3 regions of the Nonomuraea bangladeshensis genome follow, and region 1 is predicted to be linked to each of the others. Evidence: riboswitches for the same ligand, from Rfam matches in the RefSeq annotation. Region 1 holds a riboswitch; each other region holds the start of a gene.

The links. Region 1 has a riboswitch for cyclic di-AMP ahead of ABD292_RS35345 (CHAP domain-containing protein). Riboswitches for the same ligand answer to the same signal wherever they lie in the genome.
Region 2: linked by a shared signal. The riboswitch ahead of ABD292_RS08230 (C40 family peptidase) and the one ahead of ABD292_RS35345 (CHAP domain-containing protein) in region 1 are both predicted to bind cyclic di-AMP.
Region 3: linked by a shared signal. The riboswitch ahead of ABD292_RS37785 (CHAP domain-containing protein) and the one ahead of ABD292_RS35345 (CHAP domain-containing protein) in region 1 are both predicted to bind cyclic di-AMP.

The regions. Positions count from the first base shown of each region.
Region 1 is NZ_BAAAMV010000011.1:46,058-55,790, reverse strand. Features, by position in the region: gene ABD292_RS35380 (RNA polymerase sigma factor) at 1-583, opposite strand, end outside; gene ABD292_RS35375 (YciI family protein) at 805-1,230, opposite strand; gene ABD292_RS35370 (aldehyde dehydrogenase) at 1,345-2,775, opposite strand; gene ABD292_RS35365 (tautomerase family protein) at 2,777-2,983, opposite strand; gene ABD292_RS35360 (VOC family protein) at 2,985-3,896, opposite strand; gene ABD292_RS35355 (class II aldolase/adducin family protein) at 3,893-4,576, opposite strand; gene ABD292_RS35350 (PadR family transcriptional regulator) at 4,684-5,265, shown strand; gene ABD292_RS35345 (CHAP domain-containing protein) at 5,339-6,052, opposite strand; cyclic di-AMP (ydaO/yuaA leader) riboswitch at 6,065-6,200, opposite strand; gene ABD292_RS35340 (Gfo/Idh/MocA family protein) at 6,323-7,276, opposite strand; gene ABD292_RS35335 (aldo/keto reductase) at 7,297-8,118, opposite strand; gene ABD292_RS35330 (hypothetical protein) at 8,233-9,177, shown strand; gene ABD292_RS35325 (DUF6716 putative glycosyltransferase) at 9,180-9,733, shown strand, end outside.
Region 2 is NZ_BAAAMV010000003.1:11,042-20,774, forward strand. Features, by position in the region: gene serA (phosphoglycerate dehydrogenase) at 1-1,555, shown strand, start outside; gene ABD292_RS08230 (C40 family peptidase) at 1,970-2,569, opposite strand; cyclic di-AMP (ydaO/yuaA leader) riboswitch at 2,594-2,735, opposite strand; gene ABD292_RS08235 (3-isopropylmalate dehydrogenase) at 2,848-3,894, shown strand; gene ABD292_RS08240 (branched-chain amino acid aminotransferase) at 4,118-5,215, shown strand; gene ABD292_RS08245 (O-methyltransferase) at 5,237-5,881, opposite strand; gene ABD292_RS08250 (DsbA family protein) at 5,940-6,584, shown strand; gene cimA (citramalate synthase) at 6,773-8,347, shown strand; gene ABD292_RS08260 (heparinase II/III domain-containing protein) at 8,364-9,733, opposite strand, start outside.
Region 3 is NZ_BAAAMV010000012.1:109,323-119,055, reverse strand. Features, by position in the region: gene ABD292_RS37830 (fatty acid desaturase family protein) at 1-221, shown strand, start outside; gene ABD292_RS37825 (GNAT family N-acetyltransferase) at 229-642, shown strand; gene ABD292_RS37820 (pentapeptide repeat-containing protein) at 728-1,987, opposite strand; gene ABD292_RS37815 (ATP-binding cassette domain-containing protein) at 2,042-4,270, opposite strand; gene ABD292_RS37810 (helix-turn-helix transcriptional regulator) at 4,333-5,307, shown strand; gene ABD292_RS37805 (DUF6010 family protein) at 5,269-5,691, opposite strand; gene ABD292_RS37800 (GlxA family transcriptional regulator) at 5,782-6,735, shown strand; gene ABD292_RS37795 (FBP domain-containing protein) at 6,741-7,247, opposite strand; gene ABD292_RS37790 (TetR/AcrR family transcriptional regulator) at 7,316-7,888, shown strand; gene ABD292_RS37785 (CHAP domain-containing protein) at 7,894-8,577, opposite strand; cyclic di-AMP (ydaO/yuaA leader) riboswitch at 8,592-8,733, opposite strand; gene ABD292_RS37780 (LLM class F420-dependent oxidoreductase) at 8,932-9,733, opposite strand, start outside.

The sequences.
Region 1 (9,733 bases):
CCGCCGTGGCCGAGTAGCCCTCGTTGAAGATCAGGTAGATGACCTCCAGGACGGCCGCGAGCCGCCCGGCCAGCTCGCCGCCCCCGGGCACCTCGAACGGCACGCCCTTGTCGGCCAGGGCGCGCTTGGCGCGGACGATGCGCTGCGCCACCGTCGGCTCGGGGACCAGGAACGCGCGGGCGATCTCCTCGGTGGTCAGGCCGCCGAGCACGCGCAGGGTCAGCGCCACCCGCGACTCCATCGACAGCGCCGGATGGCAGGCCGTGAACACCAGGCGCAGCAGGTCGTCCTCGATCTCGTCCGGCTCGGGCCGCTCCTCGCCCGCGCCGCTCTCCAGCCGGCGGCCGAGCTCGGCGAGGTTGTGGCGCAGCCGTTCGTTCCTGCGGATCAGGTCGATCGCGCGGCGCCTGGCGACCGTCATGAGCCAGGCGCCCGGGTTGTCCGGCACCCCGGACCCGGGCCACTGCTCAAGCGCGGCGACCAGCGCGTCCTGCGCCAGCTCCTCGGCCAAGCCGACGTCGCGGACGAGCCCGGCGAGCCCGGCGATGAGCCGGGCGGCCTCGATCCGCCACACCGCCTCCACCGTGCGGTGCGGATCGGCACCGGCGCCGCGGTGCGCGCCGGTGCCCCCGCCAGCGTCCGCGCCAAGGTCCGCGCCAGCGTCCGCGCCAAGGTCCGCGCCGGGGTCCGCGCCAAGGTCCGCGCCGTGGTCCGCGCCAAGGTCCGCGCCGGGGTCCGTCGTCATCCGCCCATCCCACCAGCGCCCCCGCCGCCCTCGCAACCCGCGGCGGGGCGCGCGCGGGGTCAGGCGTCGGGGACGTCGCCGCGCAGGCGTACGTGCAGGGCCCGCTCGCGCTCCTCCTCCGGCAGCGACTCGTCGAGCACGTCGGAGGCGTCGAAGACGCGCCACACGTCGAGCCCGACGCCGTCGTGGCCGGGCGGCACCGGCACCCGCAGCGCCCACTCGATCGCCTCCTCCCGCGACTTCACCTGGATCAGCCAGAACCCGGCGATGAGCTCCTTGGACTCGGCGAACGGCCCGTCGATCACGCTCGCCCGCCCCCCGCTGTAGGCGATCTGCGCCCCCTTGGAGCTGGGCAGCAGCCCTTCGGCGGCCAGCAGCACCCCGGCCTTGGCCAGCGCCTCGTTGTAGGCGTGCATGGCGTCCACGAGCTCCTGAGGAGGCAGCTCCCCGGCCTCGGTCGCGGCGTTGCCCTTGCCCACGATCATGAACTTCACGGTCTGCTCCTCTTTCACGCGTACGGTCCGTCGCCGGTGCGTCGAACGGCGGGAGGCCGGATCGACAGGCGGCCACCGATTGTCGTACACCCGGAGGCCATCCGCTCAGTCGATCTGCATGACGACGGCCTTCGGCTCGGTGAAGAACTCGCGGCTGAACGTGCCGCCCTCGCGCCCCACGCCCGAGTCGCCCGCCCCGCCGAACGGCGCCCGCAGGTCGCGGATGAAGAAGCAGTTGACCCAGACCGTGCCCGCCCGCAGCCGGGCCGAGACGCGGTGCGCCCGCGACAGGCTCTCGGTGAACAGCATGGCGTTGAGCCCGTAGCGGGTGCCGTTCATAAGCGCCACGACCTCGTCCTCGGTGTCGAACGGCGTCACCGTCACCACCGGGCCGAAGATCTCCTCCCGCTGGTGGCGGGCGGTGGCGGGCAGGCCGGTGACGATCGTCGGCCGGACGAACCAGCCGTCGCCGAGCCCGCCCGCGTGCACGGTGCCGCCCTCGGCGGCGACGGTCTCGACGTAGCCGCGCACCTTGCGGTAGTGCGTCTCGGAGGCCAGCGGCCCGAGCTCGGTGTCCTCCAGCTTGGGGTCGCCGAGCCGCATCGCCCCGGCGGCGGCGGTGAAGCGGGCCAGGAACTCCTCGAACACCGGGCGCTGCACGTACAGGCGGGAGCCGGCCAGGCAGACCTGCCCGGCGTTGGTGAAGATCGCGCGCAGCGACCAGCTCACCGCGTTGTCCAGGTCGGCGTCGGCGAAGACGGCGTTGCCGCCCTTGCCGCCGAGCTCCAGGCTGACCGGGACGAGGTTGCGGGCGGCGGCGGCCGAGATGACGCGGCCGGTCGCCGACTCGCCGGTGAACGTGATACGGTCCACGCCGGGATGCTCGGTGAGCGCCTGGCCGGCCGAGTCCGGGCCGTACCCGTGCACGACGTTGAGCACGCCGGGCGGCAGGCCCGCCTCCAGCGCGAGCCGCGCGAGGATGGTCGCCGAGGCGGGCGTGTCCTCGGCGGGCTTGAGCACGACCGTGTTGCCCCAGGCCAGCGCGGGCGCGATCTTCCAGGTCTCCAGCATGAGCGGGAAGTTCCACGGCGCGACGGCGGCGGCCACGCCGACCGGCTCGTAGCGGGTGTAGGCGTGGTGGCCGGAGTCCATCGGCAGGGCCTCGGCCGGGGTGAGGCGGGCGTGGTCGGCGAAGAAGCGGAAGTTGTCGGCGGCGCGGGGCACGTCGTTGCCGCGGCTCTGGCTGATCGGCTTGCCCATGTCGCGGGTGTCGGCCAGGCCGAGCCGGTCGGCGTGGGCCAGGATGAGGTCCGCCAGGCGGTGCAGCAGCCGCCCGCGCTCGGCGCGGCCCATGCGCGGCCAGGGCCCCTCGTCGAAGGCGCGCCGCGCCGCCGCGACGGCCAGGTCCACCTCGGCGGGGCCGCCGAGCGCGACCTCGGCCCACGGCTCGCGGGTGTAGGGATCGACGCTGGCGAAGGTCTCGCCGCCCGCCGAGACGACCTCGGCGCCGTCGATCACGTGCCCGAAGAACTCCACGTCAACCGCCCTTGCTGATCTCGTCGCGTTCGGCGAGCGTCTGGTCGCCGGCCGCCCAGTGCGTACGCGGCACCTCCCTGACGATCACCCTGATGCTCTGGGCCGGCGAGCCGATCGCCCGCTCCACGGCGGCGTGCAGCTCGTGGATGAGCGCCCGGATCGCGGCCGGATCACGCCCTTCGGACAGGGACACCTCGACCAGCGGCATGTCAGCCCTCGCTTCCCGTGACGGGCCGCCCCGGCAGGGGACGGCGGATCTGCGGCTGGGTGTGGACGCGCCGCGTGGGGCCCTGCCACATGTCGATCGAGCCCGGCTCGGCGGGGTCGAAGTAGCGGGGGCGCCAGGCGTCCTCGTCGGTGATGAGGCGCACGCCCCACGAGTACTCGTACGTGATGCCCTCGGGGCCCTTGAAGTAGACGAACACGGCCGTGGACTGGGGGTGGCGGCCGGGGCCCATCTCGATCTCGACGCCGTTCGCCTCCAGGAAGTGCCAGTTGCGCATGACGTCGTCGAGCGAGTCCACCTGGAAGTTGATGTGGCAGAGCCCCGGCCGGCTGCCCTGGAAGACGGCGAGCTTGTGGTGGACCTGGTCGATGCGCATGAGGCAGGCCCAGTCGCCGATCCAGTCGGAGACGCGGGCGTTGAACAGGCCGTTCCAGAAGCGGTACGCCTCGCGCACGTCGGGCGCGTCCAGGCACAGGTGGCCGAACTCGGTGATGCCGGCCTCGCGGCCGTGCCGTACGGGGGCGGTGAGCGTCACCTGGTCGATGACGAGGTCGACCCGGTTGCCGAAGGGGTCGTCGAAGGAGAGGAAGTCGCGGACCCGGCGCGAGCGGGCCTCCTCGGCGCCGCCCCGCGCGACGGCCACGCCCGCCTTCTCCAGCTCGGTCTCGGCGGCGGCCAGCGCGTCCTCGTCGCGGACGGTGAAGCCGGAGCTGATGACGCCGGACTCGCCCTCGACCAGGGCGAGGCAGTGGTGGCGCTGGTCGGCGCGCAGGTAGGCGACGCCGTTCTCCTGGGCGGTGAGCTCCATGCCGACGACGTCGACCGCGAAGCGCACGGCGGTGTCCAGGTCGGCGGCGCCGGAGCGGACGTAGGCGATGTCCGTCAATTCGATCATGACGACTCCCGGAGGTGGGACCAGATGCGGGCGAGGAGTTCGGGCGCGGCGGACCGCCACGCCCGCTGTTCGGCGGGGGTGAGGGGGACGGGGGTTCCGGCCGCGGCGGCGGTGGCGTTCATGCGGGCGCTGGCCTCCAGCACCCACATAAGGGCGACGGCCTCGCCGGCGCTCGCGCCGGCGGTGACCGCGCCGTTGCCCCGCATGACCAGGGCGGGGGAGTCGCCGAGCCGGTCGGCGAGCGCCCGGCCGCGGGCCCGGTCGCGGACGAGCACGGCGTCGTCGAGCACGGGCACCTCGGGCCCGAGGAAGGCGCCCTGCCCGTGGAGTGGCCGGATGGGCACCCCGGCGGCGGCGAGCGCGGTGGCGGCAGGCGGCTGTGCCCGGCAGATCGCGCCGGTGCCGGGGCGGGCGCGGGCGATCTCGACGTGGATCCACGCCTCGCGCGGCGCTCCGCCGGGCAGTTCGGCGGCGTCGAGGGGGAGCTCGGCGTACGGGGACGCGGCCGTGAGGGTGCCGAGGGGCACGGGTGGAGTCATGAGCAGCCGGTCGGCGCCGGTCCGGACCGAGACGTGCCCGAACGCGGTCACCAGCCCCGCCGCCGCCAGCGCCCGCCCGGCCAGGGCCAGCTCGGTCCGTAAGTGCTCTTCCGGTAAGGGTCCGGCTTCAGCCGTGCGCACCGCCGCCCGCCTCCTCGCGAGATCGTTCCCGAAGACAGGGAGGACAATACATGTATCTCCATACCTGTTCTAGAGGAACGGATCATGCTCTCCCTATGCTGGAGGGCATGTCGCTTCAGCACGCGCTGCTCGGCGTCCTGGAGGCGCGCCCCATGAACGGGTACGAGCTGACCCGCTTCTTCGAGGCCGCCCCGCGCTGGGTGTGGTCGGCGCCGCAGAGCCAGATCTATCCCACGCTGCGCCAGATGGAGCAGGCCGGCCTCATCGAGGGCCAGAAGGAGATCCGGGGCACCAGGCTGAGCAGGACCGTCTACTCCATCACCGGACGCGGCCTGGCGGAGCTGCGCGCCTGGCTCGGCACCTCCCACACCCCGCCGCCGGCGCGGGACGCTTTCTTCCTGCAGGCGCTGTTCTTCGACATGATCGAGCCGGACCGGGCCGCATCGGTGCTCAAGGCGTTCATCGCCGAGCAGGAGCAGCTCGCCGCCGAGTGGCGGGCGCACAGGGAGGCGCTGCTGGCCAAGGACACGCCCCTGCTCAAGGAGCGGCTGAAGAACCGCCCGGCGGCCGAGCACGACCGCATCGCCGCGCTGAAGGCGCACGTCTTCGCGGGGCAGATCGCGGTCGCGACGGCCCGCGCCGAGTGGGCCCGCGAGAGCCTGCGGCTGCTGGAGGAGCCCACGCCCTGACGCGGGCGGGGCCGCACACGCGACGAGCGCGCGTCCCCGGGCGATGGGGCCGCGCGCTCGTACGTGGGTGAGGTCAGGAGGCGTACTCGGGGTAGCCGTAGCCGACGACCTGCCACTTCGGCCGGACGCGCTCCTCCACCTTGCCGTTGCCGGTGTTGCCCTCGATGGTGGAGATGGTGCCGTCCTGGTTGTCCTTCTCGACGAACCCGACGTGGTTGATGGCGTCGAGGTCCTTGCTGCCGCTCCAGGAGAAGAAGACCACCGCGCCGGGCTTGGCGACGGTGCCGAAGCGGTCGTTGTTCTTGAACCACCTGGCGTGGGCGACGGTCCAGGCGTCCCAGCCGATCTGCGGGCGGGCGCCGGTCTTCTCGCCGACCCAGGAGACGAACATCGCGCACCAGGGGGCGTTGAGGTAGCCGGCGGGGGTGCCGCCGTCGCGGGCGATGGTCTCGGCGGCCCGCTTCGAGTCGGCGTACCAGCGCTGGTACGGGGTGCCGCCGCCGGCGGCGTTCTCGCTGGTGCCCACCTGGGAGCGGGCCATGGACAGCACCTGGTCGGCGGTGACCTGGATCTTGTTCTCGTCGGCGCGGGAGCGCTGGGCGGCGTGGTCGACCGGGTTCTTGGTGCTCTTGACAGTGCTCTTGACGGTGCTGCTGTGCTGTCCTGCGGCCGAGGCGGTCTCGGCGTTCGCGGCCTGCGGGCCGAGCGCGGCGGCGGCCACGGCCGTGCCGAGGACGGCGTAAGCGATCTTCATCTTTCGGGCAGCGGTGAAGCCGTGCTTGGCCATCGAGGGGGTTACTCCTTGCTTCCATGCCGCTTACCGGGTTAGCTGACGGGTTCGGACGTGGAAGCTGCCCTACGGCACGTGGTGCCGATTCACCCCAAAGGACGTGGGTCCCCGGTTCCGCGCGTGGCGGATTCAGCGGTCACAGGACGATCCTGTGATGTTCTTTCACTTGCGATGGTCAGACATACTCCGACAAAACGGACGTATGCCCTGAGACGCCCCATAAGGTAATACACATGGCAAGGAGATGACAAATCCCTAAAGGGCTGGTCAGGACAGTTGTTGCCGGGCGTCGGCCAGCAGCCCCATCATGGCAAGGGATTCGTCAAGCGGCATGATCGCCGATTCGGTCCGTCCCTCGGCCACCGCGGCACGCACCTCGCGCACCTCACCCGCGTAGCCGTTGTCGGCCGGATCGAGCAGATGCTCCTCGGGCTCCATGCCGGGCGCGGACAGCACGATCCGCTCCGGCGCCCAGAACGCCGCCGGGATGTCCGCCCGCATGCCCGTGCCGACCACGTGGGCGGAGTTGGGGTAGTGCGCGAGCAACGAGGTCGCCACCACGGCGTGCCGCCCCCCGGAGTACGTCAGCAGCCCCGCCGCCTCGGCGTCCACGCCGTTGGGCGCGAGCGCCCCGGTGACGCGCAGGCTCTCGGGCATGCCGAGCAGCAGCTGCGCCAGCCCGAACGGGTAGATGCCGAGGTCGAGCAGCGCGCCGCCGCCCAGCTCGGGAGCCCACAGCCGGTGCGCCTCGTCATAGGGATGGGCGAAGCCGAAGGACGCCTGCACCGAGCGGATCTCCCCGAAGCGCTCGTCGGTGGCGATCATGCGGATCAGCGGGTTGAACCGCATCCACATGGCCTCCATGAGGAAGACGCCCGCCTCGCGCGCCAGGCGCACCATCGTCTCGGCGTCGGCCACGCTGGCCGCGAGCGGCTTCTCGCACAGCACGGCCTTGCCGTTCGCGATGGCGGCCGCGGCCACCGGGAGGTGCTGGGCGTGGGGCGTGGCGACGTAGATCGCGTCCACGGCCGGGTCGGCGCACAGCTGCTCGTAGGAGCCGTACGCCGACTCCGCGCCGAGCGTCGCGGCCAGCGCCCGCGCCCGGCCGAGGTCGCGGGAGCCGACGGCGGCCACCCGCATGCCCGGCTCGGCCGCGATGGCCGTCCCCACGGTCTGGGCGATGCCGCCGGTCGCCGCTATGCCCCACGCAAAATCTCGCACAAGGCGAGATCGTAGAGGGTTCAGGTGGCGTTGAAGGTGTCGGGGTCGGGCCCGAGGCGCTTGCCCTGGTTGAGGGCTCCGATGGCGGCCATGTCCTCGGTGTCGAGGATGAAGCCGAACACGTCGATGTTCTCCTTGATGCGCGCCGGGGTGACCGACTTCGGGATCACCACGTTGCCGAGCTGCAGGTGCCAGCGGAGCACGATCTGGGCGGGCGTCCTGCCGTACTTGCCCGACAGCACCGCGAGCGCCGGATCGTCCAGCAGGCCCCTGCCCTGGCCGAGCGGGCTCCACGCCTCGGTGAGGATGCCGTTGGCCTCGTGGAACTCGCGCATCTCGCGCTGCTGCAGGTAGGGATGGAGCTCGATCTGGTTGATCGACGGCGTGATGCCCGTCTCCTCCATCAGCCGGGTGAGCGTGGGGACGGTGAAGTTGGACACCCCGATCGCCCTGGCCCGGCCGTCCCGGTAGATCTTCTCCAGGGCCTTCCACGCCTGGACGTACTTGTCCTGCCGCGGCACCGGCCAATGGATGAGGAAGAGGTCGACGTAATCGAGGCCCAGCCGGGCCAGGCTCTCGTCGAAGGCCTGCTCGGCGCGGCCGTGGTCGCCGTTCCACAGCTTGGTCGTGATGAACACCTTCTCGCGCGGCAGCCCGCAGGCGCGCACGGCCTGGCCCACGCCCTCCTCGTTGCCGTAGGCGGCGGCCGTGTCGATGTGCCGGTAGCCGGCCTCCAGCGCGGTGCGCACGGCCTGCTCGGCCTCGTCGCCGGGGACCTGCCAGACGCCGAACCCCAGCTGCGGGATCTGCACGCCGTCGGTGTTGAGCATGAGCGAGTTCATAGTGTCCATTGTTCACGTCGCGTTCCTGGCGGCTTAAGGCGGCAGGGGTAACTTAACGGCGTCATGGACGGGCCATCACCCTGCTGGGAGGCCCATCGGCCGGGAGGGGCAGGAGTGGTCGGACAGGCGTCGGCCTGGGTGGAGTCGCCGCTCCAGATGCTGTGCGCCGTCGAGGCCCACCACGCGGGGCTCCTCGGGCCCGTGACCACGGTCGTGCCGCGCGCGGGGCTGCGCGCGCTGAAGGCCACCCGCGCGGAGCTGCGCTCCCTCGGCGCGCCCGACGGGCTGGTGCTGGCCGATCCGCACGAGCGCATGCCGCGCCGGGTCCTCGCGGTCGGCGACGCCTTCTCCGGCAGGGTGCAGGTGCGCTGGCTGGCGTCGTGGCCCGGCCGGGTCGTCATCGTGGACGACGGCCTCGCCACGCTGCGCCTGCTGGAGCTGCTGGCGGCCGGGCCGTCGCGCCCCCTGCTGCGCGCCCGCGCCGAGCCGTCCGCGCCGCGTACCGCACTCGGCCTGGCCGCCGCGCTGCGGCTGCGCCTCAGCCGGGTGTCGGTCTTCACCGCGCTCGACGTGGACGACAAGCTCGCCGAGGCCGTCCGCGCCGCCGGCGTCGAGCTGGTCCGGCACGACTTCGCCTGGCTGCGCGCCCAGCCGCCGAGCCCGTACGGCCCCGACGAGCACACGGTCGTGCTCGGCACCTCGCTCGTCCGCAACGGCCTGGTGCACCGCGGCCGCTACCTGCGCTGGCTGACCGACCTGGCGGCCCGCGAGCCGCTCGCCTACTACCCGCACCGCCGCGAGGACCCGGTGGACGTGGCGCTCATCGGGGAGCTGCCCGGCGTCACCGTGCACGACGCCGGCGCGCCCGCCGAGCTGACCCTGCGCGGCCTGCGCCCGGACCAGCGGGTGCTCAGCCTCCCCTCGACCGCCGTCACCTCGCTGCGGGTCCTGCTCGGCCCGCGCGGCGTCGCCGTCGAGCCCGTGGACGTGCCTGACGACTGGTGGACCAGCAGGGCGGCCCCCGCCCTGCGCTCGCATCTGACAGGAGTGCCTGGTTGAACGTGTTGGCGGTGGCCGACTCCGACTCGTACCTGAAGTGGGCGGCCTGCCTGCTCGACGACCTGCCCGAGGGCTCGTCCGCGGACCTGGTGGTGGTCCGTACGCCGATCGCGCCCTCGCCCGAGCAGATCGCCGCCGCGGTGAGCGGGCGCGGGCGGCCGGCGCCGCCGGTGCTGTCGGCCCGGTCGGTGCGCCGGCTCGCCGAGCGCACCCGGCCCGACGTGATCCTCGTGGCCTGTACGGGGCCGGTGGTGGACGTGCTCGTGTCCGGCGTGCTGGACGGGCTGCGGCCCCGGCCGGTGTTCGTCAGCGGGCTGCCGGGCATCTCGGTGCCGGCGACGGAGAAGGCGTGGATCTACCGCAGCGGCTGCGACCTGTTCGTGGTGCACAGCGAGCGGGAGGTGGCCGAGTTCGGCGAGATCGCCGGGCGGCTCGGCGGGGGAGGGGCGGTCGGGCTGGCCCGGCTGCCGTTCCTGCGCGCGGGCGCGGCCCCGGCGGGCGGCGACCGGGTGGTCTTCGCCACCCAGGCCAAGGTGCCGCGCGGGCGCGAGCAGCG
Region 2 (9,733 bases), on a different contig from region 1:
GTCCGAGGCCGGCCTCGCCGTTCTCGGCGCCGATTTCGAGGTCCGCCACACCGACGGCGCCGACCGTTCCCAGCTCCTGCCCGCCCTCGCCGACGTGGACGCCCTCATCGTGCGCTCCGCGACGCAGGTCGACGCCGAGGCCATCGCCGCGGCGCCCAAGCTGCGCGTGGTCGCCCGCGCGGGCGTCGGGCTCGACAACGTCGACGTCGAGGCGGCCACCAAGGCCGGTGTCATGGTCGTCAACGCGCCGACCTCCAACATCACCAGCGCCGCCGAGCAGACCGTCGCCCTCATCCTGGCCAGCGCGCGCAACACCGCCCAGGCGCACGCCGCGCTGAAGAACGGGGAGTGGAAGCGGTCCAAGTACACCGGCGTCGAGCTGGACGAGAAGGTCGTCGGCATCCTCGGATTCGGCAAGATCGGCCAGCTCGTGGCGCAGCGGCTGGCGCCGTTCGGCGTCGAGATCATCGCCTACGACCCCTACCTGCCGCCGGCCCGCGCCGCGCAGCTCGGCGTCAAGCTGGTGAGCCTCGACGAGGTGTTCAAGCAGGCCGACTTCATCACCGTGCACCTGCCGAAGACCAAGGAGACCCTCGGGCTCATCGGCGACGAGGCGCTGCACAAGGTCAAGCCGAGCGTGCGCATCGTCAACGTCGCCCGCGGCGGCATCGTGGACGAGGCCGCGCTCTACTCCGCGATCAAGGAGGGCCGCGTCGCGGGCGCCGGCCTCGACGTCTTCGCCAAGGAGCCCTGCACCGACAGCCCGCTGTTCGAGCTCGACCAGGTCGTCGTCACGCCGCACCTCGGCGCCTCCACCCACGAGGCCCAGGAGAAGGCCGGCACCCAGGTCGCGCGGAGCGTGAAGCTGGCGCTCGCGGGCGAGTTCGTGCCGGACGCGGTCAACGTCCAGGGCGGCGCCGTGGCCGAGGACGTCAAGCCGGGCCTGCCGCTGGCCGAGAAGCTGGGCCGGGTGTTCACCGCGCTGGCCGGCGAGGTCGCCACCAAGCTCGACGTCGAGGTGCGCGGCGAGATCGCCTCCCAGGACGTGCGGGTCATCGAGCTGGCCGCGCTCAAGGGCGTCTTCGCCGACGTCATCGAGGAGCAGGTCACCTACGTCAACGCGCCGCTGCTGGCCAAGGACCGCGGCGTCGCCGTCGAGCTGATCACCAGCTCCGAGAGCCCCGACTGGCGCAACGTGGTGACCGTCCGTGGCGTGCTGGCCGACGGCCGCCAGGTCTCGGTGTCGGGCACGCTGTCCGGTCCCCGCCAGATCACCAAGATCGTCGAGGTCAACGGCTACGAGATGGAGATCGAGCCGACGGCGCACCTCGCGTTCTTCACCTACGCCGACCGTCCCGGCATCGTCGGCGTGGTCGGCCGCCTGCTCGGCGAGCACGGCGTCAACATCGCCTCCATGCAGGTGGCCCGCGACGTCAAGGGCGGCAAGGCGCTCATCGCGCTGACCGTCGACTCGGCGATCCCGGCCGACATCGTCGACCAGATCGTGGCCGAGATCGGCGCCGAGAGCGGCCGTTCTGTGGACCTGGAGGACTGACACTCCCCGCCTCGCGCGAAAGGCCGCCGCCCGGATCGGGCGGCGGCCTTTTCGTCGTCTCAGCTGTCTCAGCATGCGGGATGCTAGGACATCCAACGAGATTCCTCGGTTAACGTGGAAGCACATGCGCCAGGTGCTCGTACTCATTACCTGCCGCGGCGAGGCCTGTTAGGGCAGGTCGGCGACTCGCCGCGGTGAACGGCGTCGCGTCGGCCGGTAAGTCCCTCCCGTCAGTAACGCCTCCTCGCGAAACGAGTTGACGATCATGTACGAGATGTACGCCTGGAACCGTGCGGAAGACCACAAGGACGAGGCCGCCGAGGCCCTGCAGACCGCGCTGGACCGCCGCGACAACGGCGGCGCCCCGCAGGAGTCCGGCCGGTAGGGCCCCGGCTCGCACATCAGGGACGTCGGTCAGAGCACCGACGCGACGGGCATGGGCGGTGCCGGCTCCTCCTGCCGCTCCGCCCACTCCCGCACGCCCTTGCGGTCGGGCCGGACGCCGCCGACGAAGACGCTTCTGCGCCAGCTCGACAGCTTCTCCTCCTTGATGACGTCGCCGGTGCGGGGCGCGTGCACCATGTAGCCGGGCCGGGAGATCATCCCGACGTGGCCGAGGTTGCTGAAGAAGACCAGGTCGCCGGGCTTGAGGTGGTTCCAGGAGACCTTCTTGTCGAATGCCGCGTACTGGTCGGCGGCGACGCGGGGCAGCTGGATCCCCGCCTTCTGGTACGCCCGGAGCATGAGGCCCGAGCAGTCGTAACCGCCCCTGCCGGTCCCGCCCCATAGGTACGGGATGCCCTGTTTTTTCAGGGCGAAGTTCAGTGCGATCTTCCAGGCGGGCCTGCTCTGCCGATCCCGGATCTTCTTGAGTTCCGGACCGGTGAGCGTGGTGGTGAGTGCGCGCTGGTCGAGGGTTTCGGCCTTGGGCGCGCGGCCGGGGTTGTTCTCGTCGGGGGTGGATGCCTGGGCGGGGGAGGCGAGCACGGCGAGGCCGGTCGCGCCCGCCGCCACGAGAATGGCGATGCGAGACAGGGGACTGTCCTTCCATACGGCCGACCGGGTTAGCTGACGGGCTCGGGCTTGGAAGCAGCCCTACGGCGCATGCCGATTCGCCCCTGGGGGAGAGTGGGTCCCCGGCTCCACGCGAACCGCCGCGTGGATTAGGCAGGGCACGGACGCTAACGAATCAGTCAAAAGATCGCAAACCTTCACAAATCGGACTTTTCTGGAACAGTCCGAAAAATGAGACCGAGTGTTCGTCAGGCGAGACGAGCCGGTAAGGTACCGGCATGGAGTCGCGTAACATCCGCTTGGCCGTCATCCCCGGCGATGGCATCGGCACCGAGGTCGTCACCGAAGGGCTCAAGGTCCTCGAAGCCGTCGGCACGAAGATCGAGCCCACGCACTACGACCTGGGCGCGGCGCGATACCACCGCACCGGCGAGACGCTGCCCGACTCGGTGCTGCAGGAGCTGCGCGGCTACGACGCGATCCTGCTCGGTGCGGTGGGCGACCCCAGCGTGCCGCCGGGCATCCTGGAGCGCGACCTGCTGCTGCGGCTGCGCTTCGAGTTCGACCACTACGTCAACCTGCGCCCGGTCAAGCTCTTCCCCGGCGTCGAGACCCCGCTGGCCGACACCACGGCCGAGGACATCGACATGATCGTGGTCCGCGAGGGCACCGAGGGCCTCTACGCGGGCACCGGCGGCGCCATGCGGCGCGGCACGCCGCACGAGATCGCCACCCAGGAGTCGCTCAACACCGCCCACGGCGTCGAGCGCGTCGTCCGCTACGCCTTCGACAAGGCCCAGAGCCGCCCGCGCAAGAAGCTGACGCTGGTCCACAAGACCAACGTCCTCACCTACGCCGGCGACCTGTGGCAGCGCACGGTCAACCGGGTGGCCGAGGAATACCCCGAGGTCAGCACCGACTACTGCCACATCGACGCGGCGTCGATGTTCTTCGTGACCCAGCCGGGGCGCTTCGACGTCGTCGTCACCGACAACCTGTTCGGCGACATCATCACCGACCTCGGCGCGGCCATCGCGGGCGGCATCGGCCTGGCCGCGAGCGGCAACATCAACCCCGAGCGCACGGCGCCCAGCATGTTCGAGCCGGTGCACGGCAGCGCCCCCGACATCGCGGGCCAGGGCAAGGCCGACCCGACCGCCACCATCCTGTCGGTCGCCATGCTCCTCGACCACCTCGGCCTGAGCGCCGAGGCGGCCAAGGTCGAGCAGGCGGTCGCCGACGACATCGTCGAGCGGCTGACCGGCTGGACCGGCCGCACCACCTCGCAGATCGGCGACGACATCACCGCGCGAGTATCCGGCTAGGGCCGCCTAGCCTCCCCACGCGCCTGGCGGTCCGCACCCGGATCGCCAGGCGCTTTTTGCTGTCCGAAGTGGCCGAATCGCCCAACGGCAGCTTGTCATCCCATATGGCGAGACAATAGGAAGTACTAGCTGCCTTCGGGCAGCACTGCCGCGCTGTAGCGGGTCCACGGACCCTCAGGATTCGGTAGATTTTCGCGAAATCGCAGAGAGAAGGACCATCGTCATGACCATCGCTCAGAAGCTCAGCTTCGACGTGCAGCTATCCGACCACGCTCGCACCGCGGCCGAGCGGGAGCAGGTACTGACGAACCCCGGATTCGGGCAGTCCTTCACCGACCACATGATCATCATCGACTACACCGAGGGGCGCGGCTGGCACGACGCCCGGCTGGCGCCGTACGGGCCGCTCTCGCTCGACCCGGCCACCGCGGTCTTCCACTACGCGCAGGAGCTGTTCGAGGGCCTGAAGGCGTACCGGCAGGCCAACGGCTCCATCGTGATGTTCCGCCCGTACGCCAACGCCGCCCGCTTCAACCGCTCGGCCGCCCGCATGGCCATGCCCGAGCTGCCCGAGGAGACGTTCGTCGAGTCGCTCGAACTCCTCGTCCGCACCGACGAGGAGTGGGTGCCGACCACCGAGGGGCACAGCCTCTACCTGCGGCCCTTCATGATCGCCACGCAGGCGGGGCTCGGGGTCAACTACCCGTCCAGGACCTACTCGTACATGGTCATCGCCTCGCCGGCGGCGTCGTACTTCAGCGGCGGCGTCAAGCCCGTCTCGGTGTGGCTGTCCACCGAGTACACCCGGGCCGCCCCCGGCGGCACCGGCTTCGCCAAGTGCGGCGGCAACTACGCCGCCGCCTTCGTCGCCCAGCGCCAGGCCGTCGAGAACGGCTGCGACCAGGTCGTGTGGCTGGACGCCCAGTCCCACGAGTACGTCGAGGAGATGGGCGGGATGAACCTGTTCTTCGTCTTCGGCAACAAGCTCGTCACGCCCGCGCTGACCGGCACCCTGCTCCCCGGCATCACCCGCGAGTCGATCCTGGAGCTGGCCGGCGACCTCGGCCTGGAGACCGAGGAGCGGCTCATCTCGGTCGACGAGTGGCAGTCGGCGTGCGAGTCGGGCGAGCTGACCGAGGTCTTCGCCTGCGGCACGGCCGCCGTGGTGACCCCGGTCGGCTCGGTCAAGGGCGCCGACCGGGCCTGGACGGTCGCCGACGGCACGCCCGGCCCGGTGACCATGCGGGTGCGCGAGGAGCTGGTCGGCATCCAGTACGGCGCCCGCCCCGACGCCCACGGCTGGGTCCACAAGATCGCCTGACCTCGGGGACCCGCGCCCGTCTCAGTGCTTGGTGATCAGCGTCATGCCGTCGGCGACCGGCAGCATGAGCACGCTCACCCGCGGGTCCTCGATCACCAGGTCGTTGAACTGGCGGATCTCCACCGTGGTCGGCTCGTCGTGGGACGGGTCGGCCACGTGCCCGCGGCGCAGCGTGTTGTCGGCGATCAGCAGCCCACCCGGCCGCATGCGCTCGATCAGCAGCTCGTAGTAGCCGGGGTAGTTGCCCTTGTCGGCGTCCACGAAGGCCAGGTCGACGGTCTGGTCGAAAGCGGCGAGGGTGTCCAGCGCCGGGCCCAGGGTGAGCGTCACCCGGTCGGCCACCCCGGCCTCCGCCCAGTAGCGGCGCGCGATCGAGGTCCACTCCTCGCTCACGTCGAAGCAGTGCAGCCGGCCGCCCCGCAGGCCCCGGGCGATGCAGACCGACGAGTAGCCGGTGAACGTGCCCACCTCCACGGCCACCTGGGGGGCCATGAGCTGGGTGATCATCGTGAGGAACGTGCCCTGGTCGGGGGAGATCTGCATCCCCGCGCTGTCGCCCGTGACCTCCATGGTCTCCTGGGCCAGTCGCTCCAGCAGGGGGTCGGGCTTGGTCGAGTGCTCGTACACGTAACGCGCCACGGCCGGGGTCAGGAGGTCTGCCTTCATACGGACATTGTTTCCGTTCCGGTAGGGTCTGCGCGATCGACAAGCTGAGAGTGGGCGAATGATGAAGCGGTTGGTGGCGGTCGCGGTCGCGTGCGCGGTGATCGCGGTGCTCGGTGTGCTGGCCTTTTCCGAGCCGGGGGAGAGCTCGGCCGAGGTGCGGCTGACCCGTCAGCTCGACGGGTCCATGGTGCTGGCGGACCGCGGCGGCGATGCTCCCGTCCTGGACGTTTACGAAGATTTTGACTGCCCGGTCTGCAAGGACATGCACGCCAAGGTGGATCCGACGATCCAGCGGCTGGCGCGTGAGGGCAAGGTCAAGGTCGTCTTCCACGCCGTGACCATCTTCCGCGACGAGCCCATGCGCTCCAACTCCATCCGCGCCGCCGCGGCCGCGCGCTGCGTCCCCGAGTCGAGCTGGCTGGCCTTCCGCGACGAGCTGTACGCCATCCAGCCGGCCCCGCACGGCGTCGCCTCGGGCTTCACCGTCGAGGAGCTGGTCGGGGCGGCCAGGAAGGCGGGCGCGCAGGTGGACAGCTGCGTACGCGACCAGTCGTACGCCGACGCGCACCTGGCCGAGACCGCGAAGGTCCGGCTGGAGGGCACCCCCACGCTGCTGCTGGACGGCAAGCTGCTGGGCGGCGAGGCGTTCGACCCGCAGGCCCTGGAGCGTGCCGTCACGGGCGGTGGCGGCGTCACCGTGTAGGCGTCCGAGCAGTGAGATCCTTGTGCCGAATGGTGGAAACGTATGGCAGACTGATGAGCACCATGTTCTACGGTCTGCTCATTATCGGCAGGCGCGCTGGCTGACACAGGGACACCGCCAGCGCGCAGACCTCTCACGTCCGTGAGGGGTCTTTTTGTTTTCCAGGGATCTCCAGAAGGAAGAAGCTCATGGCCGATGACCGGTTCCACGTATATGACACGACACTGCGTGACGGCGCGCAGCAGGAAGGGCTCAACCTGACCGTCGCCGACAAGCTGGCCGTCGCGCGTCACCTGGACGGACTGGGCGTCGGTTTCATCGAGGGCGGCTGGCCCGGAGCCAATCCCAAGGACACCGAGTTCTTCAGGCGTGCTCGCACCGAGCTCGACCTGAAGCACGCGCAGCTCGCCGCGTTCGGCGCGACCCGCCGGGCCGGGGTGAAGGCCGCCGACGACCCCTTGGTGGCCGCATTGCGCGAATCCGGCGCGCCCGTCGTGACCCTTGTCGCCAAGAGTCACGACCGGCATGTCGAACTGGCCCTCCGCACCACGCTGGAGGAGAACCTCGCGATGATCCGCGACACGGTCTCCCACCTGCGTGCGGAGGGCCAGCGGGTCTTCCTGGACGCCGAGCACTTCTTCGACGGCTACAAGTCCAACCCCGCGTACGCGCTGGAGGTGCTGCGCACCGCCGCCGAGGCGGGCGCCGACGTCATCGCGCTGTGCGACACCAACGGCGGCATGCTCCCCGACGAGCTGGCCGACATCGTCCACGAGGCCGTCCAGGCCGGGGCCAGGGTCGGCATCCACTGCCACGACGACACCGGCTGCGCGGTCGCCAACACGCTCGCCGCGGTCCGTGCCGGCGCCACCCACGTGCAGGGCTGCGCCAACGGCTACGGCGAGCGCTCGGGCAACGCCAACCTCTTCACCGTCGTCGCCAACCTGCAGCTCAAGCGCGGCTTCGACCTGGTGCCGCAGGCCGCGCTCGCCGACATGACGCGCATCGCCCACGCCATCACCGAGGTGACCAACGTCACCCCCAACTCGCACGCCCCCTACGTCGGCATGTCCGCCTTCGCGCACAAGGCCGGCCTGCACGCCAGCGCCATCAAGGTCGACCCCAACCTCTACCAGCACATCGACCCCGCCGCCGTCGGCAACGACATGCGCATGCTGGTCTCCGACATGGCCGGTCGCGCCTCCGTCGAGCTCAAGGGCCGCGAGCTGGGCTACGAGCTGACGGGCGAGCACACCAAGGCGCTGGTCGAGCGGGTGAAGGAGCTGGAGTCGCGGGGCTTCACCTTCGAGGCCGCCGACGCCTCCTTCGAGCTGCTGCTGCGCGACACCGTCCACGGCGAGCGCAAGCGCCACTTCGAGGTGGAGTCCTGGCGGGTCATCGTCGAGCGCACCAAGGGTGGTGAGCTGGTCAGCGAGGCCACCGTGAAGGTGCACGCCAAGGGCGAGCGCATCGTGGCGACCGGCGAGGGCAACGGCCCCGTCAACGCCCTCGACAAGGCCGTCCGGCTGGCGCTGGAGCAGCTCTACCCCGAGCTGGCCAAGGTGCAGCTGGTCGACTTCAAGGTCCGCATCCTGGAGGACACCCACGGCACCGACGCGGTCACCCGCGTGCTCATCACCAGCAGCGACGACACCGGCGAGTGGGCCACGGTCGGCGTCGCCGAGAACATCATCGACGCCTCCTGGCAGGCCCTGGAGCAGGCGGTCACGTACGGCCTGCTGCGCGCCGGCCGCGACTGCTGAGCCAGGGAGTCCGAGGTCAGAGCAGGCGGGCGGAGAAGGAGACCCCTTCGACCGTCACCTTGCCGCCGGAGCACGACACCTTCGGTGCGTCCGTCCCAGGCACGACCACCGTCAGCAGGGACTTCGCCGCAGGCGAGACCACCACCGTGGCCGCCTGCCTCGACAGGTAGGTCGGCGACACCCAGCCGAGCTTCCCGCCGCGCTCCACCCGCTGCCCGCCCACCTTCGCGCACGACGGCGACAGCTGCAGCAGCGTGACCTTGAACTTGCCGTCGGCCAGCACGACCTTGCCGCCGCCGTTCGAGACGACCTTGAGCGACGGGGCGAACCGCCACAGGTTCCGCACCTGCTTGCCGCCCCCGGCGGTGTCGAGCACCGCCATCAGGTCCTCGCCGTGGTCGACCAGCACCGACCGCGTACGGCTCACGCCGTAGGCGTCGTCCGTCACCCGGAACGCCTGCCGGTCGTCGCCGAGCGAGGACTTCGTCAGCCGCGAGGAGGTGCGCGGCCGGAACTTCGCCCCGACCACCGTCGGCACGTTGTGCGCCTCGGGGGAGAGCGTCCAGTAGCGGTAGGCGCTCTTCTCGTAGGAGTGGAAGCCGGCGTCCACGAGGATGTCGCGGCCCTGCGCGTAGTAGGTGACGCCCAGGTGGTCCTCGTGGCCGTGGAACTTCATCCCGGGCCCGAACCTGATCGAGTAGTACGCCGAGTCCTGCTTGTCGAAGGCCGTCCGGCCGAACACGTAGCCGGCCCGGTAGACCTTGACCTTCTGCTTCGGCGTGCCGGTCTCCATCTTCGGCTCGGTCTCGGCGCTGCCGTCGCCGAGCGGCGCCATGTAGCCGTTCGGCATGGTGGCGTGCGCGATGAAGTCCTTCAGCGCCTCGGCGCGCTTGGCGATCTCGCCGGGGACCTTGCGGCCGCAGGACTTCATGTTCGTCATCGCGACCTGGAGGCGGCCGTAGACGTAGACGGCGTAGCGGGGCGCCTGCTCCATCAGCGCGCCCTGGGCGTCCACGTCCAGCTTGACGGTGCCGGTCAGGCGCCTGGACGCCAGGTCGGCCCAGTCCTTGCGGCCGTAGCGGCAGCCGATGCCCATGAGCGCGATGTCCTGGTCGATGCCGTGGTTGTGGCCCTTCTTGTACAGGGCCGGGTTCGCGAGGAGCTTGGCGTGCACGGCCAGGCTGTCCTTCAGCCAGGAGTCCTTGACGTGCTCGCTCAGGCACAGCAGCGGCTGGGTGCGCAGCGAGACCGGGTGGTCCTTCCAGACGTAGGGCTTGGTGCCGCGGGCGCCGTACTTGTTGTTCGCCACCCAGTCCTTGGCGAGCTCGGTCGCGCGGTCGAGGTAGCGCCGCTCGCCGGTGTTCTCGTACTCGACGACGAGCGTGC
Region 3 (9,733 bases), on a different contig from region 1:
CCGGCGGCCGTCTCCTGGACATCGCGCTCGGCGGCCTGAACCACCAGATCGAGCACCACCTGTTCCCCGGCATGCCGTCCCCGAACCTGCGCCTGGCCCGGCCCATCGTCCGCGAGTACTGCCGCGAGCTGGGCGTCGAGTACGCCGAATGCGGCCTGATCGCCTCCTGGAGCCAGGCCCTGCGCCACCTCCACGACGTCGGCCGTCCCCTCCGGGCATGATGACGCCATGCCCCGCTTCGTACACCCGGCCGCCACGTTCCGCACCTCGTTCCTGGCCGCGCTGGCCGAGTTCCGGGCCGACACCGACTACCCGCTGTCGTGGTTCGTGTCGGACGTGGACACGCCGGCGCCGGCTGAGCCGGACGCCTTCGAGGCGTACGTCGCCCGCGTGCTCGCCGAGCGCACCCAGGCCGGGGTGCGGCCCGGGTTCGTGCCGATGACCACGCTGTGGTGGGTGGACGGCGACCGCTTCCTGGGCCGGCTCGCCATCCGCCACCGGCTGACGCCCGCGCTGACGGAGCTCGGCGGCCACATCGGCTACGACGTACGGCCCAGCGCCCGCCGGAGGGGGCACGCGACGGCGATGCTCGCGCGGCGCTGCCGATCGCGCGGGCGCTGGGCATCGGCGAGGCGCTGGTGATGTGCGACCTGTCGAACGTCGCCTCCCGGCGGGTCATCGAGGCCAACGGCGGGCGGCTGATCGACGTGACCGAGCGGAAGCGCCGCTACTGGGTGCCCACCGGCACGACCTGACTTCCTTGGGACGGCTTCGTCCTGCCGCCGGTCTTCGCACCGCTCAGGTCCGCACCGCTCAGCTTCGCGTTCGTCAGGTCCGCGCCCTTCAGGTCCGCGTCGCGCAGGATCGCCGTACGCAGGTCGGCTCCGCGCAGGTCCGCGCCGTTGAGGCTCGCCCCGGTCAGGTCCGCGCCGCGTAGGTCGGCCCCGCGCAGGTCCGCCTCGAACAGGTCCACCCCGCGCAGGTCTGCCCGGCGCAGGGAGGAGTTGCCCAGGTCCGTCTGGAACAGATCGGCACCGTGCAGATCGGCGCCGTGCAGGTCCGCGCCGCCGAGGTCCGCCATGAACAGGACCGCGTACGGCAGGTCCGCCCCGTCCAGCAGCGCTCCCCGCAGGTCGGCGCGGGTCAGGTCGGCGTGGTCCAGGTTCGCCCCGCTCAGCCTGGCCCCGCGCAGGTCCGCCGAGGTCAGGACGGCGACGCCCAGGTTGAGGCCGCTCAGCTCCGCGCCCGGCGCCCTGACGCGCGCCAGGTCGCAGCCGCACACCCAGTCGCGCCCGGCGTCCGGGACGTCGTGGACGCTGCCGAGCACGGTCAGGGCCGTCTGCACGTCGGCGGCCGGCCGCCCGACCTGCCCCGGCGGCGCCGCCGAGCCGTGCTCGCGCACGTACGCGGCCATGACGTCGGCGGTCGTCACGCGGTCCCGCTCCGACTCCCGTGCCAGGCGCCGCAGCGTGTGGATCGCGGCCAGCCGGACCTCGGCCTCCCCTGAGCCGAGCCGCCGTACGGCCTCCGCGTAGCCGTCGGCGCCGCGCCGCGCCGGCGCGGCCTCGATGGACCGGGCGTCGGCGTAGACCAGGCTGCCCGAGGCCAGCAGCAGCCCGAGAACGACCCCCCAGGCGCTGACCCGCCGCAGCAGCGTGTCGACGGACTCCGGCGCGGCGCGGCGGCGCAGCCGGCACCCGGCCCCGAACAGGAAGCAGGCCACCGCGAGGACGGCCATCGCCAGCGGCGGAAGGTCCTCCGGCGCGTACGGCGGCACCAGGTGAGCCGGCAGCCGTTCCAGGACGGGCCGCCACCAGCCGGGGCCGCCCGCCCAGGCGAGCGCGGCCCCCACGAGTCCGACGCCGGCGAGCAGGGCCAGGCCGAGAAGGGCCGCGGTGAGCAGAGCCGCGACGGGCGGGGCCAGCTCGGCGGCCACACCGGCCGGCCCGGCCAGAGCCCGCCGAAGCCGCGCTCGCCACGAGGTCACACCACCCATTCGACCCGAAACCGCGCGCGGAAGGTAGCCCTGCCGGAGGATCTGTCAGTCCGCGTGGAGGGCGGCGGCGGTGGCCGTGCCCTTGAGGCCGGTGACCGGGCCCTGGTAGAGGATGCGGCCTCCGTGCCGGCCCGGGCCGGGGCCGAGGTCGATGATCCAGTCGGCGTGCCGGATGACGTCCAGGTTGTGCTCGATGACGACCACCGTGTGCCCCTGCTCCACGAGCTGGTCGAGGACGCCGAGCAGGGCGGCGATATCGCGCAGGTGCAGGCCCGTGGTGGGCTCGTCCAGGACGTAGAGCGCCGGTTCGGTGGCCTCGCGCAGCTCCCGCGCCATCTTCACCCGCTGGCACTCGCCCCCGGACAGCGTGGTGAGCGGCTGGCCGAGGCGCAGGTAGCCGAGGCCGGCCCGGTCGAGGTGGCGCAGCCCGTCGCGGATGTGCCGGTCGGGCAGCCGGTCGAGGGCGTCGGCGATGGTCAGGTCGTCGAGGTCGGCGATGGACAGGCCGTTCACCCGGTGCCGGAGCACCTCGTCGGTGAAGCGCCGGCCGTGGCAGGTCTCGCAGACGTTCTCCTGGCCGTCCATGAAGGCGAGGTCCGTGTAGATCACGCCGAGGCCCTTGCAGTCGGGGCAGGCGCCGGCCGAGTTCGCGCTGAACATCCCGGCGGGCAGGCCGCTGTGCCGGGCGAACAGTTTGCGTACGGCCCCGGCGATCCCGGTGTAGGTGACGGGGGTGGAGCGGCGGTTGACGCTGACCGGCCGCTGGTCGAGGACGATCGCGTCGTGCTGGGCGACCAGTTCGGCGGCGAGGCTGGACTTGCCCGAGCCGGCGACCCCGGTCAGCACGGTGAGCACCTGGGCCGGGACGTCCACGGTCAGGTTCTGGAGGTTGTTGCGGGTGGCGCCGGTCACCGTGATGACGCCCTTGGGCGGGCGCGGCGCGGTGTTGAGCGGCGTACGGGCCGCGAGGGCCGCCGAGGTGGCGGTGCCGGCCGACCGGAGCCCGTCGAAGGAGCCCTGGAACACCAGCCGCCCGCCGCCGGCGCCCGCGTCCGGGCCGATCTCGACGATCTCGTCGGCGATCGCCATGACGGCGGGGTCATGCTCGACGACCAGGACGGTGTTGCCCTTGTCGCGCAGCCGCTGCAGCAGGGCGGTCATGGAGGCGATGTCGTGCGGGTGCAGCCCGACGGTGGGCTCGTCGAAGACGTACAGCATCTCGACCAGGCTGCTGCCCAGGTGCTTGACGGTCTTGACGCGCTGCGACTCCCCGCCGGACAGCGTGGGGGTGGCGCGGCCGAGGTGCAGGTAGCCGAGCCCGATGGTGATCATGGCGCGCAGCTTGTCGCCGAGCGCCGCCACGACCGGCGCGACGGCGGGGTCGCTCACCTCTTCCACCAGGGCGGCGAGCTCGGTGATCTCCATGCGGGCCATCTCGCCGATCGTGCGGCCGAGGACGGTCGCGGTGCGGGCGGCCTCGTTGAGGCGGTCGCCGTGGCAGTCGGGGCAGGTCTGCGACCGGGTGAAGCGCTCGATGGTCTCCCGCTTGCGGTCGGACAGGTCGTCGGAGGTGTGCAGGTAGATGCGTTCGAAGCGCTCGACCACGCCCTCGTAGTCCTTCGGCGGCCGGACGCCGAGCCGGGCGGCGTGCTCGCCGCCGTACAGCAGCGCCGCGCGCTCGTCGGGCGTCCAGTCGCGCAGCGGGGTGGCGGGGTCGAAGGCGCCGATGTCGGCGTACTGGCTGTACCAGTAGCCGCCGTTGCCGAACCCCGGCAGCAGGATCGCCCCGTCGGCGAGCGACTTGTCCAGGTCCAGGAACCGTTCGACGGCGCTCACGACGATCTCGCCGAGCCCGGAGCAGGACGGGCACATCCCGGCGGGGTCGTTGAAGGAGAACCGGTTGGACTCGCCCACGTACGGCGTGCCGGCCCGGGAGAACAGCAGCCGCAGGTACGTCCAGGCGTCGGTGATCGTGCCGACCGTGGAACGGGCGTTCCCGCCGATCCGACGCTGGTCGATCAGCACGACGGGGGAGAGCCCGGCGATCTCGTCGGTCTCGGGACGGGTCCACCGGGGCAGCCGGTTGCGGGTGAACGGCGGGAACGTCTCGTTGAGCTGGTGCCCCGCCTCGGCGGCGATCGTGTCGAACACCAGCGACGACTTGCCCGACCCCGACACCCCGGCGAACACGGTCAGCCGGCCGCGCTGGAGGTCCACGTCCAGGTTCTTGAGGTTGTTGGTCCGGGCGCCCCGGATGCGGATGAACTTCGGCATGCGTACGACGCTACGAACAGATGTGGCCACTTCCTGGCCGCGTCCCGGGAGAGACTGGAGGCATGGCGGACGTCACCCAGCGCATCCTCGCCCTGCTCGCCACGTTGCAGACCGGCCGGGCGTTCACCGCCGACGAGCTCGTGGCCCGGCTCGGGGTCAGCCCTCGCACCCTGCGCCGCGACGTCGACCGCCTGCGCGCCTACGGTTACCCGGTGCGGACGCGCCCCGGCCCCGGCGGCCACTACCGGCTGGTGGCGGGCAGCGCGCTGCCGCCGCTGGTGCTCGACGACGACGAGGCGATCGCCACCCTCCTCGGCCTCGCCACCCTCGCCGCGACCGGCCGCGCCGCCGAGGGCAGCGTGGACGAGGCCGCCACCCGCGCCTACGGCAAGGTCGACCAGTTCCTGCCGAAGCGGCTGCGGCACCGGGCCGCCCAGCTCAGGGCGAGCCTGGAGACCAGCACCGCGCGGGCCCCGAGCGTCAGCGCCGACGTCCTGGCCGAGCTGGCCGAGGCGATCCAGCGCCGGCTCGTCGTCACCTTCGACTACACCGGCAGGGACGGCGCGGTAACCTCCCGGCGGGCCGAGCCCTACCGGCACGTGCACCACAACCTGCGCTGGTACCTGCTGGCCCGCGACACCGCCAAGGACGACTGGCGGGTCTTCCGCCTCGACCGCGTCACCGGCCTGCGCACCTCGACCAGCACGTACGAGCCCCGCCCCCTGCCCGCCGAGACCGCGCTCGACTACCTGCGCCAGGGGCTCGGCAAGGACCGCGAGCGGGTCGTCCTCACCGTCGAGGCGTCATTGGCCGACGTCGCCGACGCGTTCGCCTACGAGGACGCCGACCTGGAGGCCCTGGGGGAGCGGCGGACCAGGGCCGTGCTGGCGCTCGACACCTGGCAGTGGCTGCTGCTCCGCCTCGCCTTCCTGGACGTCCCCTTCACCGTCGAGGAGCCGGAGCGTTTCCGCGCCGCCCTCCGGTCGTTCGGGGCGCGCCTAAGCGGCGGGGGCGGTCCGGCGCAGCCGGTCGCGTAGCCGGGCGAGCACCGGCGGGCCGCCCGCGAGGCACCACAGCGCGATGACCGGGTCGCAGACGGCGCAGCCGAAGGAGGAGTCGCCGGCGAAGGCGAGGATGGGGCTGGCGTTCAGGTGGTGGAGGACGTCCCAGGCCGTGTGGAGCAGCCAGCCGGCGCCGATCCACGTCCAGCTGTCGAGGCCGCGGAAGGCGACGTAGGTCATGACGACCGGCAGGACGAACTCGGCGTACCCGAGCCCGCCGCCGCTCAGGTACGCGGCGCCCGCGCCGGCGACCAGCACGGCGTTGGCCCGGCGGCGGTGCGGGTCGGGGATCAGGGAGAGCAGGCAGACGCAGACGATCCCGATGAGGATCGGCATGAGGACGGACATGAGGTTGGACACGGGGGAACGCTAGGGCCGGCCCGCCGCCCGGCCCCAGTGGCTGGAACGCCAATTTCCCACGGGTTCCCGCCACCGCCTACGGTGTCCCGCATGCACACGGTGGCGGTTCTGGCGCTGGACCAGGTGGTGGCGGCCGACCTGGCGACGCCGGTCGAGGTGTTCGGGCGGGTCCGGGTGGACGGGCGGCGGGCGTACCGCGTGCTGGTCTGCGCGGTGACGCCGCAGGTCGCGAGTGACGCCTTCACCATCGTCGCCCCGCACGGCCTGGAGGCGCTGCGCGAGGCGGACACGATCGTCGTGCCCGGCTGCTCCGAGGGGGCCGCCCCGCCCGACCCGGCCGCGCTGGAGGCGTTGCGCGCCGCGGCCGCGGGCGGCGTCAGGATCGCCTCCATCTGCGTGGGGGCGTTCACCCTGGCCGCCGCCGGGCTGCTCGACGGGCTCAGCGCCACCACGCACTGGGCCGCGGCGGAGCGGCTGGCGGAGGCGTACCCGCTGGTGGACGTGCGGCCGGACGTCCTCTACGTGGACAACGGCCAGATCCTCACCTCCGCGGGCGCCGCCGCGGGGCTCGACCTGTGCCTGCACCTGATCCGGCGCGACCTCGGCTCGGCGGTCGCCGCCGACGCGGCCCGCCTGGCGGTGACGCCGCTGGAACGCGAGGGCGGGCAGGCGCAGTTCGTCACGCACGCCCGGCCGCCGGCGCCGCGCGGCTCACTGCTGGAGCCGGTGCTGTCCTGGATCGAGGACAACCTCGCCGGCGAGCTGACGCCGGCCGGCATGGCCGCGCGGGCCGGGATGAGCGAGCGCACCTTCGGCCGCCGCTTCCGCGAGCAGACCGGAACCACGCCGCTGCAGTGGCTGCTGCGCGCCCGGGTGCGGCGGGCCCAGCTCCTGCTGGAGACCACGGACCACGGCGTCGAGCGGGTCGCGGCGCAGGCCGGGTTCACCTCGGCGACGGCGTTCCGCGATCGGTTCAAGCGGGTCGTCGGCGTCACCCCGCAGTCCTACCGCGCCTCCTTCCGCACGCGCGGTCCCGCGGTCTGACCGGCTCATGCGGCTCTCGCGGCCACCTTGTCCAGGAAGGCGTACAGGTTCGTCCGGGTGCGGGCGAGCTTGTCCTCCAGGGTGAGGGACTCGTCGATGACGCCGCCGCCCGCGGCCTCCTTCGTGCCGCGCAGGTAGAGGGAGCAGGCGAGGTCGGCGCACATGTACTGGCCGACGGAGTTGCCCTGGCGGCCCGCCTCGCCGGTGCGGCGGGCGCTCATGAGCGCGACGCCGCCGTTGGTGTGCGTGGTCAGGCAGAGCGAGCACATGCTGCGCGCGGTGAAGCCGCGGGCCGCGCCCGAGGTCACGCGGAGCGCCACCCCGACGAGGGCGCCGTCGCGCTCGGCCACCAGGTACGCGCGTTCCGGCGCGCCCGGATCCCGCCAGCCCAGGAAGTCGAGGTCGTCCCAGGGCTGGTCGGGCAGGTCCTTCGGCACGCCGGCGCGCTTGGCCTCACCCTTCGAGCAGTTGATGAGGGACGCGCGGATCTCGCGCTCGGTGAGAGGTCTCATGAGCGGCGAGGCTAGTTTCCTTAATGCTATTATGCAAATGCTTAAAGGCTTTAAGTGATGGAGGGCGCGTGGCACGAGCGGGACTGACCGCGGAACGCCTGACCCGGGCGGCGGCGGAGCTGGCCGACGAGCTCGGCTTCCACAACCTGACGGTCTCGGCGCTCGCCCGCCGGTTCGGCGTCAAGCCCGCCGCGCTCTACTCCCACGTCAGGGACGCCCAGGAGCTCCGGGTGCGGGTGGCGGTCCTCGCCCTCGCCGAGCTCGCCGAGCGGGCCGCCGCCGCCCTCGCCGGCCGCGCCGGCAAGGACGCGCTGGTGGCCTTCGCCGACGCCTACCGCGGCTACGCCAAGGAGCACCCCGGCCGGTACGCCGCCGGGCAGATCGAGCTCGACGACGAGACCGCCTACGCCAGCGCCGCCCGCCGGCACGCCGAGATGACCCGGGCCATCCTGCGCGGCTACGACCTGCCCGAGCCCGCCCAGACCGACGCCGTGCGCATGCTGCACAGCACCTTCCACGGTTTCGTCAGCCTGGAGACGCAGGGCGGCTTCGCCCGCACCCCGCGCGAGGTGGACGTGTCCTGGGCGCGGACTCTCGACGCCCTCGACGCGGTGCTCAGGAACTGGCCTCCGGAGGAGTGAGCGGGTCAGGCGGCGTAGTTCGGGTAGCCGTAGCCGACGACCTGGGAGGTCGGGCGGACCCGCTCCTCGACCTTGCCGTTGCCGGTGTTGCCCTCGATCGTGGAGATCGTGCCGTCGCCGTTGTCCTTGACGACGAAACCGACGTGGTTGATGGCGCTCAGGCTCTTGCTGCCGCTCCAGGAGAAGAACACCACGGCGCCGGGCTTGGCCTCGGTGCCCCAGCGGTCGTTGGCGGCGAACCACTTGGCGTGGGCGACGGTGTAGGCGTCCCAGCCGACCTGGGTGCGGGCGCCGGTCTGCTCGCCGACCCAGGAGACGAACATCGAGCACCAGGGGGCGTTCAGGTAGGCGTTCCTGTTGCCGCCGTCGCGCTGGACGGTCTCGCCGGCGCGGGCCGAGTCGGCGTACCACTGCTGGAACTTGGTGCCGCCGCCGTCGGCGTTCTCGGACGTGCCGACCTGGGCGCGGGCGAGGTCGAGGACCTGCTGGGCGGTGACGTTGACGCGCGCGTCGCGGTTGCTGACGCCCTGCTGGGCGGCGGCGGCGGCGGCCGCGGGCTGCGCGGGGGCGCTGTCGGCGGCCGCGGTCACGGCGGCGGTGGCGCCCAGGGCGGAGACGGCGAGGGCGCCGCTCAGCGCCAGCTTGGCGGCGTTCAGCTTCGGGGCACGGATGAAACGGCTGATGGCCATGAGGGGTTTGCTCCTTTGCGCTTCCATGCCGCTTACCGGGTTAGCTGACGGGTTCGGGCGTGCGGAAGCTGCCCTACGGCACATGGACGTGCCGATTCACCCCGGTCGAGAACGGGTCCCCGGTTCCGCCAGTGGCGGATTCAGCGGCCGCGGGCATCGGACGCCCGCGGTGGGAGTGGGATCGAACATGGCGTCCGCGAGGCGGACGCGGGCGAGCGCGGCCCGGTGGTCACTCGCTCTGAGGCTGAGGTCGCGGCCACGCTCACTGGACCGTACAACACCCCCCTGACCTGCGTAATTCCCCGGTCACGAAATCCCCATGACGGGCGGCGAAGGTAACGTGCGGGTGTGCTCTCAGCCGCGTCCCAGCCCGAGCGCGGCGGCGGCCTCCTCCAGGGCTTCCAGGTGTCCCTCGACCGGGCCGAGGCCCGCCCCCATCGTGTTGATCGAGAGGTGCGTCGCGCCCGCCTCCCGCCAACGCCCGGCGAGGTCGACCAGCGCCTCGGCGTCGCCCGTCCACCCCGCCCGGCCCTCCATGCCGAGCCCGGACGGGTCGCGGCCGGCCTGCGTGGCGGCCTCCTCGACCATGGCCTTGGCCTGGTCGAGCTCCGGCCCCGGGGACATCTGGGGGAACCAGCCGTCGGCCAGCCGCCCGGCCCGCCGGTAGGCCGGGGGCGACTGCGCGCCGAACCAGACGGGGATCGGCCGCTGCACCGGCAGCGGCGCGAGCCCGGCGGCGCTCACCCGGTGGTGCTCGCCCTCGAAGGTGACCGTCTGCTCGCACCAGAGCCTGCGCATCAGCGCGACCTGCTCCTCGATCCGCTTGCCGCGGGTGCCGAAGTCCGCGCCGAGCGCTTCGTACTCGACGTGGTTCCAGCCCAGCCCCACGCCCATGCGGAAGCGTCCGCCGGTCAGCAGGTCGACCTCGGCGGCCTGCTTGGCGGCCAGCACCGCCTGCCGCTGCGGCAGGATGATGATGCCGGTGACCAGCTCCAGCGACGTCAGCGCGGCCAGGTAGCCGAACATCACCATCGGCTCGTGGAAGGTCGTGTGCACGTCATAGGGGCCGCTCCAGCCCTGGTGCACGGCCGGGTCGGCGCCCACGACGTGGTCGTAGGCGAGCACGTGGCGAAAGCCCAGCTCCTCGACGCGCCGG